Regions from separate parts of the Paenibacillus sp. FSL R5-0623 genome, predicted to be linked through region 1. Evidence: riboswitches for the same ligand, from Rfam matches in the RefSeq annotation. Region 1 holds a riboswitch; the other holds the start of a gene.
The links. Region 1 has a riboswitch for thiamine pyrophosphate ahead of MKY92_RS17680 (thiamine phosphate synthase). Riboswitches for the same ligand answer to the same signal wherever they lie in the genome.
Positions count from the first base shown of each region.

Region 1 (5,800 bases):
GCCTGTTCAGCTCAACAACTACAGTCTTGACTTGCAGGTCAAAAGATTGGAGCAATTTATCCACACGATTCAATCTGTCTTCAATCTCCATCCGTTGACCATTAACGATGATATTCACTGCACCACTCCCTTTCTGTTCAATCGCTCAGGGCTCAGCGCCTCAATTCCGAGTTCTTCTGAGCTTTTGCCAGCGAGCAACTCAGCGATAAGCCTGCCTGTTATCGCACTAAGCAAGATACCGTTGCGGTAATGTCCAAAGGCGGCGAACAACCCGGGTATACTCTTGCAAGCACCTATATAAGGCAGTCCATCGGGAGTTCCCGGTCTTACGCCTGCCCACGCTCGTATAAATTGTGCTTCTTTCATCCCAGGCACCCAGTGGGTAGCCGCTGTTAGCAGCTTCTGAACACCCTGTACAGAAACGTTCAAATCCGTTCTGCCTGGCAGACTGGTTGCACCGAGCCAAACTTCGCCATTGGCTTTGGGAACAATATAGATATCCTCTGCATACACCGTTCTATCAGGTCTGTACCCTGCATGTTCATCTGAGAACTGAACGGCGGCTATTTCACCTTTTACCGACCACACAGGCAAGCTCAGATTCACATGTCTCATCAACTCTTCACTCTGTAATCCAGCCGCTATAATGACATGTTTGCATCTCATCTCACCGATCGATGTGGTGATTCCCTGCACACCGTGTTCGTTTGCTTGCACACGTATATCCTGTATGTCCTCCATTACCCGTGCTCCTATTGCTTGAGCGGATTCGGCGTACGCCTTCGTTAGGTGGACTGGGAGAATCTCACTCTCGTGAGGTCTGTAATAGGCTCCATACGTATCTCTGTTAAGCCATGATGCCTCCTGTTGCACAACGGAACGATCCCACCACATCTCATCAGCAGAACTAGACAACGCAGACTTCCGATTGTCCTTATAACTACTTAATTCACTGTATGAACGAAAAGGAGTTAGGAATCCCTGGCGTTGCAGACCAGTCTCTACCTCACTGAGTGTAGCCATTAGCACTTGTTGCTCGGTAAGTAACTGTCTACTCTGCCTGGCAAGCTTAGCCATCAAAGGATGAGCAAAATCCTCACTGTCGGCCGCCAGCATTCCAGCTGCTGCGCAAGAAGTGCCTCCTGCAATCGCCGAACGCTCCAGCAACAGCACATCCTGTCCACGGGAAGCAAGCTCATATGCGATGGCACATCCAACAACGCCTCCGCCTACAATAATCGTTTCTGCATGAATCTTATCCGGTCTATCAGTAATGATCTTCTTCATCAGCTCATCTCCTTGATTCAGCGGCTCAAACTTTCTGTACCAACGATAGCCTGCCTTAATAATGCAGCCGCCCGATCCGGGGAATCGCTCGCCCACACATTCGAGATCACAGCGACTCCCTGTGCGCCTGCAGAACGAATAGCGTGAATGTTTCCCGGTTCGATGCCCCCAATCGCCATGACAGGAATGGAGACACCAGAGCACACTTCAGCCAGAGCATATAATCCTCTTGGTTCAAGATCAGGCTTACTGTTGGTTGAGTAGACATGCCCGAAGAAAAGGTAATCGGCTCCCCGTTCTTCAGCGATTTTTGCCTCATCGATTGAATGAACAGATACACCCAGACGAAGTCGCTGCACATTGCTTATAACAGCTGGGTTATAGTTACGTATCGCATCTTGCCCCCAATGTACACCGCCATAGATGTCATTCTGTGGTGGCAGCTCTGAACCATTTATAACAATGCGACAAGATGGAACGCCAATGCTAAGCAGACTTTCAGCCCAACCGATCTTGTCTTGCCATGTGAGTTGTTTTTCTCGTATGTGAATATAGTCCACCCATGGCCAAACGTCCTTTGCAGCTTTTACAAAAGATGCTTGATCCCCTGCACCCGTAGATACAACATGCAGTTCAAATGATCCGTGTACATGTTCATGAGAAAATACCGTACTGTTCATCTCCTTCCATGCGTGAATGCTATGAAAACACAAAAAAGCCACTCCCGTAGGGGAGTGGCTGCGTATTAATTATAGGACCAGATGACTGACTGATACATACAGTTCATTTCGTGCAATAAAGCTATAGACCCTATAGCCATAACGTTATACACGCAACTGCATGTTTCAATTCGTTAAGCAGACGGTTGAAATTCTTTGAATTGCCGTTTGCTCACGTCATTCACTGAAACGCGCTCGCCACTTCCCTACGCTGGTATGATCCAGATCAGGTGCAAAGGGTCCAGAATCGCATTCTTCCATCTCAGCCGCATCGTGCGGCCCCCCTAGTGTTCATATGAAGTTGTAGCCTATGTTACCATAGACGGATTTTTTTGTCACCGTCATTTCTGTTAAACATTGTCTTAAATCGCCCTAGTTTTTCTCAGACCATTCTTCGACATTCCATGTTTTGGTGACCCAACCCTCGTAGAAATCAGGTTCATGAGATACCAGTAACACCGTTCCCTTGAATTCTTGCAAGGCACGCTGCAACTCCGCTTTGGCTGTGACATCCAGATGGTTTGTCGGCTCATCGAATAAAATCCAGTTGCTTTCACGCATCAAGAGTTTGCATAAACGAACCTTGGCTTGTTCTCCACCACTCAGCATGTTAAGCGGACGAGTAATGTGCTCATTTTTCAACCCGCAGCGAGCGAGATGACCCCGGACCTCATTCTGGGTCAAATGTGAAAACTCATTCCAGACATCCTCAATCGGCGTGATATTCCCAGCACGAACTTCCTGCTCAAAATAGGCCGTTTCCAGATAATCTCCCAAGAAAGTCTTTCCACTAAGTGGAGATATTTTTCCCAGGATGGTTTTTAATAGCGTCGATTTACCCACACCATTACAACCTACGATGGCAATTTTCTCACCACGTTCAATTGTCATCGTCATTTTGGGCAGCAAAGGATACGTATATCCAATTTCAAAATCAATACCCTCAAAGACCGTTTTGCTGCTCGCACGGGCATCCTTGAATTTGAACGTTGGTTTGGCCGCTTCATCTGGGCGATCAATACGTTCAATTCTGTCCAGCTGCTTCTCCCGGCTCTTTGCTCGACCTGAAGTTGAAGCACGTGCCTTGTTACGCTGAATGAAGTCTTCCTGCTTCTTGATGTACTCTTGCTGCTTCTCGTATGCATCAATATGCTGGGCTTTATTCATATCAGCCATCTCAAGGAACTTGTTATAGTTCGCTGCATATCTCGTTAATTTGGCAAATTCCAAATGATAAATGACATTTACGACTTCATTCATGAATTCGGTGTCATGGGAGATTAAGAGAAACGCGTGCGGGTAGTCCTTCAGGTAACGTGACAGCCATTCAATATGCTCTACGTCCAGATAGTTGGTCGGCTCATCCAGCAAAAGAGCTGTAGGTTTCTCGAGCAGAAGTTTGGCAAGAAGCACCTTGGTACGTTGTCCACCACTTAGAGCTGCGACATCTCGATCAAGACCAATTGCGGACAAACCAAGACCATTGGCCATCTCTTCCACTTTTACGTCAATCAGATAAAAGTCGCCCTGTTCCAGTTGTTCCTGAATATCGCCCATCTCTTCCAGCAACTGCTCCAGCTTATCTGGATCTGCATCTGCCATCTGGTCCGTAATATTCATCATTTCTTTTTCCAATTCAAGCAACGGAAGGAATGCATCCTTAAGCACGTCACGAATGGTTTTGCCTGGGGTAAGCTTCGTGTGCTGATCCAGATATCCATAACGGACCTTAGGTGTCCATTCCACTTTTCCACTATCTTTAAGCAATTTACCGGTAAGGATGTTCATTAATGTGGATTTACCCACACCATTGGCACCAACAAGTCCTACGCGCTCTCCGGCAAGTAAACGAAACGATACATTTTTAAATAACGTGCGATCTCCAAAATTGTGACTCACGTTCTCTACTGACAATAAACTCATAAGATGAGGTAGCTCCTATCTATTAGACATTACTTTTGTGATTGTTCCGAAACCCTATTCTAGCACAAGTCCCGTCTTTTCTGAAAGTAATGTAAACAGCTCAGGAACCTCTTCCATGATTTTGTCATACAGGCTACCCTACCGATTAGAGCATTTATATTCGAAATAGCCTTGTGCAGCTGCTTGTCTTGCGTCTGTGAACACCTCTTCAGCACGGTAACCATTACCACATGTGGAGGGATAGTAGTACTTGATACCCGTTAAAGGATCTACCCCACCTACGATGGCCGTTTTCTTCACAAGTCTGCCTCCACCAATTGCGTAATTGTTGATTTTCTGGTCACCCACACCTATACCTTGGATAAAGGCCATAATCCCTGTATCGTTAATGGAGTTGTACCAATCTTCCTGCGCAATCAGGGGCATCGTAAACGTATAGGAAATACCGTTCTTTCTGGCAAACTCATTATGGCGGTTAATCACATCAGCCAGATCATCCTGCACAGCAGTCACAATCCGACTTCTTCTAACTTGCTCAAATACGCTGGTATTCTGAAGTAAAGGAATCTGTGTGGTTGAAGCCAGTTCTTTTTGAAATCCCTCAATCCATTTCCCTGCGTTTGCGTCATAGGCATATACGTAGTCGTCCAGTGTAAAGTTAATACTGTTACCATTAGAATCTGAATATGTATAAGGTTTCTTGGGGCTCCATACTTGCCTGAAAGAATCTTCAAGGTTACCCGTCATCTCTGTTTCTGTGGACAACATATAATAGCCATCATAATCCAGAATAACCACGGCAGGGATGTAATTAAACATGTTTCGAATAGCTGCGGGATCATTCTGAATCCCCATATTCAAAGCCATCGTCTGCGTAAATGTCAACAAGGCGAGCTCCTTGTCCGCTTTAACAAACTTGGTTGAATCATAACCTGCTTCATCATTTTGTTTCTCATTCTGATGCATCACAGCACCTGCATCCATAACTGCGGTTTGAAGTGCAGATCTGTATCGTTGACCAAGATATTGAGCCTCCTCGGCATCTTGGGTATGGAGTGAGATGATCCAGAAGAGCGGGAAGAAGATCAGCACGAATACAATGGACAGCTCAGTAATCTTCATTGAGAACCATACCTCCGTATGTTACAAATACCGCTGAAGCCTGAGCCGTACCACTCAACCATTCACGAATGAGCATGGAAGGTGTACGATTTGTATTTTGGAGCGTCACGGTGAAAAAATCCCCTGTGGTCAACGTATATCTTCGGCCAGGATCATCAACCGGTATCACACCTGAGGATGGGAATAGTCGCTCTCGAATCTGAGCTGCATAATATCCATCCTGAACTACCTCGTAAGTTCCGGTAAAACTGTTACGGTCCATCGGGTCTGTATAGTGAGGTACATATTTCTTATGCAAATGTTCCATCGACACCTCATACAGATTGCCCGTCTGGGCCAGTTGTTCCTCAAACTCATCCAACATTCGAGGTGAAATATACCCTTTCGTTCGGACAGCATCAACAAAACGTGTTACATTCTGAACAGCCGTCATACGTGCTATATCATCCTGCCGATCAGCTGTTTCAGCAGCTGGGTACACATAGAGCAAAAGGACTGCGAGCAATACGGCAAGCAGCTTGGATGCGGCATTAATCAATTCACACTGGCCTCCTTCCAAAAAACAATCTTGAGCAGTTCTCCAGTTTCATTTCGTATAAACTCCGGACTGTAGGTGGCATCGAGCTGGACAGGAATAGTCGCTGTTTTGCTGACAAGTGGATCGATCACATACGAAGTTCCATCTACCTCCACAGGAATGCCTGTGCCTGTCATCTGTCTCACGGTATGTAACACTTCCGCACCACTAT
Region 1 covers NZ_CP150233.1:4,039,719-4,045,518, forward strand. The annotation lists gene thiS (sulfur carrier protein ThiS) at 1-118, opposite strand, end outside; gene thiO (glycine oxidase ThiO) at 115-1,287, opposite strand; gene MKY92_RS17680 (thiamine phosphate synthase) at 1,305-2,000, opposite strand; TPP riboswitch at 2,193-2,302, opposite strand; gene MKY92_RS17685 (ABC-F family ATP-binding cassette domain-containing protein) at 2,379-3,929, opposite strand; gene MKY92_RS17690 (hypothetical protein) at 4,068-5,051, opposite strand; gene MKY92_RS17695 (hypothetical protein) at 5,038-5,589, opposite strand; gene MKY92_RS17700 (hypothetical protein) at 5,586-5,800, opposite strand, start outside.

Region 2 (5,800 bases), 370 kb from region 1:
AAAGGCGGCACCATCCAGGTCACTGGGGTATACGGCGGACGTTATAACGGCTTCCCGCTCGGTGACATCATGCAGCGAAACGTGAATATCCGTTCCGGACAAGCTCCGGTCATTCACTACATGCCATATATGTACGAGTTGGTTACGTCTGGCAAAGTGGACCCTGGCGACATTGTTACACACGTAATTCCGCTCAGTGATGCCAAGCGTGGCTATGAAGTGTTTGATACCAAAACGGACAATTGTATTAAAGTTATTTTAAAGCCTTAAATATGGATAGATACATGGGAGGACAATTCGAATGAATTCCAAATACGCATTGCATGAGGTGCTCGAGGTACATGAAATTGCTGCGTTCAAGACGGTTTGCATGACTAAATCCAAGACCATGCAAGCTTTGGTAACCGACCCGGAGCTCAAGCAAATTTTGCAACAAGATGCGACATTATCACAACAGCAGCTTCAGGAGCTCGGTGGAGTGCTGACTAAAGCGACTGTATAGGAGATAACCAAATGAACCCAATATTAGAACATATGGCAGGCCTTCATACGCTAACGGATGACGTGATCGCAATGGATCTGTTGATAAACGCCAAGAGCGGAGTCAGAAATTACGCCATGGCTGTGACCGAATGTGCCACTCCCGAAATCAAGCAAATTTTGATGAAACAGCTCGATGAAGCCATTGACTCTCATGAAAAGATATCAAATTACATGGTACAGCATGGCTTATACCATCCCTACCATATTCCAGAGCAAATTCAGCTCGACCTGAAAAACATTCAAACGGCAATGAACATTCCGTCCTGACACCGTTTTTGATTTAAGCAGAGACTTCTGAGAACAAAATGTTCCTGTATTAAAAAATTCAACAATGAAAAAAAGACGGATATACTCCGCCTTTTTTTCAGCAACATCACGAAACAAACAAGCTTATACAAGCGTTCCTTTTCCTTCGTTTGTTTTGTTTTTAAGTTCATTCCGATGCGCCCCTAAGAATTATCTTTTCGCTTTACGGAAGTCACTTATTTTCCATCCTTAGACTGATTACCCTCTGCAGCTCCACGACCGCGACCTCCCATGCCTCCTCGAGCATTATTTTCACCCAGTTTGGACAGGTCAACCGAAGAAGCATCAATCAGTGAATCCGAATCCTCTTTTTGTTTCTCGGTCGTGGAAGGAATATCTCCGTCCAGTTGCCCTTGTATACTTTCTGCACGCAGCGAGCCGAGTTTGGTTAATTCTGCAACAGCGTCCTCGTACTTATCATACGTAATAAACGCTGTAGGGTCTTGCTTCACATATTCGGAGATCATGTTATTCAGGCTTTGCACTTTTTCTTCAAATTTTCCGTCTGCGAAGTATCCATCTACGATCTCCTGCAAATATTCATGATACTTGGCCTTATACTCCGGCACCTCAAGGAGCTTTCCTAAAATTGGACGTTCGTCCAGACTGACCCCTGATACCGGCGTATCAATCGCCAGATTCACGACATCGGAGGCAGAACCAGCTTGAAATCCACCGAAGGCCATGTTGTAGTCCCAGGGCAACATGCTGATCTGTCCATCGTTCTCATACAGATAATAGTTATGTCCCATGTTGGACGTGTAACTGTCCATATTGACAACGACCGTGTGGGCCGCAAAATATCTCAGAACTTCGTCCACATCCACATATTTCTCCAGTTCGGTACCTGTGCTCAAGTTTTTGAGCGATTCAATGACACGCTGATAATCTTCCTCTGTTGTTTTGGTCTCAGCATTGTCGAAGATGGCGGAGTAACTGGATGATTTGTCATCGGTATACACCAATGAAACACCATTGCCGCTTCCGTCCATACCACCTGGACCGCGGTTACCCTTCATACCTGCTTCTGGTAATGTGTCGGCACCATCTTCTTCTGTCCCGTTGTTCATATTCGGCGGACTTCCACCATCCGGTGGCGCTATATCTTCAGTAGGAGGCTGCATATTTCCATACCCTTGTGCAAAAGGATTGCCATCGGGCCCTCCCATTCCTCCTGCCCCCATGTTGTCATCATTGTTCGGTTTGTAAAGTTCACCCTCATCATTCTTGGCTCGGGCGAGATATCCGCTGTCAATGTCTTCAACAGCTAGGTACAAACCCCAAGTCTCTCCATTTACACTAATATTGGAGAATGCGAATAAAGGTGCCTCTACGCCAATATAACTCATGATGTCATAACTCAAGTATTCCTTCATATAACTATTGTCGCTAATCATGTTGTTCACAACGAGCTTGTCCAACCCCATCCAAGTTTGATCCTTAACGTATTCATCAAACTTGATTTTGAAACTATATCGATCCGTTGTATCATCGCTAGCGACTTGCCGAAGGCTGGAGTTACCCTTTGGACGAATTCCGACGTTTTCAATCGTTGTTCCGTTAATCGTAATATTAGATGAGATGTACTGCTCCTCATTTGCATTATCGAGCATTTCTTTCCATGCCGCTTCATCCACATCAATCGAAATGGACATAACCTCAGTTTTGTTGATTTGATCTGCATACCCTACTGTCTGCGCAGTATTCTCCGTTTTGCTCTGATTATCCGTATTCGTTTGTTCCTTCTCAGTCGAATTGTTGTCCGACTCTCCATTGCCTTGATTAGTCGAGCTGCATGCTGTCAGCATTGCAGTACATAACACCGCTACACCGATATATTTGGGCCATTTGTATATACTCATTGCCATCACCTCATGATTGTTGTTGTATCTTTTGATATGTAATCATCATAGATGGCAATTCTTAAATGAATCTGAATGAGTGGTGTCATATGGTACTCTCTAATTGAATGAACTACCAGTGAACTTAAGGCTCTAGCCTCCAAGACATCTCCCAAAAATCAAGCTCGAAGCGACTGCACATCACGAAAATATCTTTCATCCGTTGGTACGTTTCTTCGCTACAGCCTTCTAATAGCTTATCCGTTAACGTCACAAGGGATTGATTGATGCTGTTGTATTCAGAGGAAGCATATCCTGTGATCCACTCTCCATAAAAAGGATGATCAACTGCACCTGGCTTTTGGGAAAGAACTTGACCGATCTCTGCATAGCTCCACGAGCAGGCCAGAATGGATACCAGAACTTCTGCTATGCCGCCCGCATGGGAAACAGAGAGCATATAGTTAGTATAGGCTGCATTTTTCAGTGCAGGTTTCACCTGAAAAACATGATCCTCTGTAATTCCTAATCGTTCCATATAAGAACGATGAATTTTCATTTCACCATTCAGGATGTTATCTACGTTTTTACTAAAAAACTGCATCAATTTGGGGTCGTTTGACTTTACGATACCTAGTGCAAATACACGGGCATAATCGAACAGGTATAAGTAGTCTTGCAGCAAATAATAACGAAATTGTTCGACCGGTAAGGAACCATCTCCGATCCCTTTAACAAAGGGATGCTCAAGACATTCCTTCCACACAGGCTGTGCTGCCTGATATAACCGCTCTGAAATAGTCAACAGGTGTTCCTCCAATTCATAATGTATGTATTTAAAAACAAAAAAACGAAACATCCATAGGATGTTTCGCAGATAAATACACTAAAACAAGGGGGTTCGCATGAGCTACCCAAGTACAGCGTTTCATCGTTGCATCCCTACGTTGGCATGATCCAAATCAGGTAAGGTCGGTTTAACACCCTCTCAGCCAGTTAAGGCTCCCTCGCAAACGGTTGTATGTAGTTGATTACTTTCTTATCCACATAAAAGAAAAAATAACGTTCATTTAGTATATCAATGGCTGTTAAATATTGTCAAGGCAGATTTATCGCCCCTCCACAACTTCGGTGACGTATGTAAACGATGAAAACCAACATAACCCTGGTTGAGTTTTATCCATTGTTATGATGGTTTTCATTCTTGCTACTACTGCAAATGGTTTAATGACCGAGTTTGTTTTTTTCGACAAAAGTGAGTATTCCGTACTGGGAAGTGTTTCTCCAACTTTCATTGGTCGTATCATTCCATTTGGCTACGCTCTGCTTACCTCCGCCCTGGTTGTCGTTAATTTGAAGCTCGAAGCCGAGAACATTTCCTGTTTTGGGCGTCAATGATTGTAAATGAATTCTGGCTTCTACGAGATATCCTTTATTTGTTTTCTTCACAGCACTTACAAGGCGTCCGGATGAGGCCCCCCCTGCAAAGGTTCCCACATTCTCTGCACTGATTCTGAACTGGGCATCATCATATTGAAAATACGGTGTGCGCTGGTGATTCTCGTCCAGGAAAATCTCAACCGAATCCTGATCCCATGGGTTGATGTTATCTGTGATGATGTTTGGATCAGTGACGTCGATCAGCAGGTATAGATACTCACCTGACCACATTGCGCGAGCCACTGCCTCTGCACCTTCGCTCTGGTTCAACCGTTTTACTTCAAATGGTGCAGCCTTATTCCATGATGTGTCTTTCTTCCCATCAATCTGAACAATGCCTTGCATAGCTTGTGCAGATTTGGGCATAGGGGCAAGCTCAATCACGCCGTATTTGCTTGTATCTTGCTCCTGAGATTGTGTTCGATCATTCCAGTACAGTGGATTATAAGGTTGTGTCCCATTTGCACCGCCATCAGTCACACGGATATCCAAGCCAACTTCATATTCTGAACCGGCTTGGATACCACCCCATGGAATGGACAATTCAACCTGATATCCGGCTTTGGTCTCGCGTACACGATATGAACGCTGCTCTGCGCCCTCAGCTTTGCCCGACCGCTTAATGATTACATGTCGGTCATCTGCTTCATATGAGGTGGTCTTGCCATTATTGAGATCAACAAAGATATCTACTCTGTCATTCACGTCAGCCTTCGCATCCTGAACATCCACAAGGATATACAGGTTACTATGATCCCATAAGGTGCGGAAACTGGCTGATCCCGAAGAGTCACCCTTCAGTGGAGTAGACACCGCTTTGTTCCAGAGTGGATCTTGTGAATGTTTTTTGATATCCGGTTTACCCGAAAGTGAGACGGCTCTCTCTGTCAACACAGGCAAGCTGGATTCATCCACGAGCCCCCAGTATGCTTTTTTGGCCTTCAGGGCTGAATCAAACAGCATAGCCTGGTTGTTGTAAGACTTCTCATCTTGGAGTCCCCATAAGGTAACTGAAGAGATGTGATCTTTGTGTTTTTGGTATAAATCCAACAGTTCCTTATATCGATACGCCTGTTTTACCGCAACTTCATCCGACATCTCTTCACCAAATGGAATTCCGCTATCCACATCCAGTTCCGTGATCTGAATATCCAATCCAAGTTCGGCGAACATGCTGATCGTTTTTTCAATTTCCTTGATGGGCGGGGATTCCAGGTTATAGTGGGATTGCAAACCCACACCATCGATGAGCCCTTTCTCTTTCAGTCGTTTGACCAACTGATACATATGCTCTCTTTTCTCAGGGATTTCCGTGAAGTATTCGTTGTAATATAATTTGGCATTCGGATCTGTTGCACGAGCGAATTCATAGGTTTTCTCAATGTAATCCGGACCGATTAGTTCATAAAAGGGACTTTTACGTAAACCGTTGGCATCACCATTGCTATCCGCAATCGCCTCGTTTACCACATCCCAGGCATAGATCTTACCTTTGTATCGGGTCATGACGGTTTCAACGTAATCCTGAATCCGGGCAAGTAGTAATTCTCGACTCGCAGGGTTACCCTGAGGATCCTTGAACATCCACTCTGCTGCATCAATATGCCACAACAACGCATGTGCGCGTACGCCCATACCATGCTCCTCGGCGAACTGAACATATTGATCGG
Region 2 covers NZ_CP150233.1:3,666,237-3,672,036, reverse strand. The annotation lists gene MKY92_RS16000 (zinc-dependent alcohol dehydrogenase) at 1-270, shown strand, start outside; gene MKY92_RS15995 (hypothetical protein) at 302-502, shown strand; gene MKY92_RS15990 (spore coat protein) at 514-810, shown strand; gene MKY92_RS15985 (CotH kinase family protein) at 1,026-2,711, opposite strand; gene tenA (thiaminase II) at 2,836-3,495, opposite strand; TPP riboswitch at 3,612-3,709, opposite strand; gene MKY92_RS15975 (endo-1,4-beta-xylanase) at 3,915-5,800, opposite strand, start outside.
Region 2: it holds a riboswitch for thiamine pyrophosphate, as region 1 does, so the genes downstream of both, tenA (thiaminase II) here and MKY92_RS17680 (thiamine phosphate synthase) in region 1, are expected to answer to the same signal.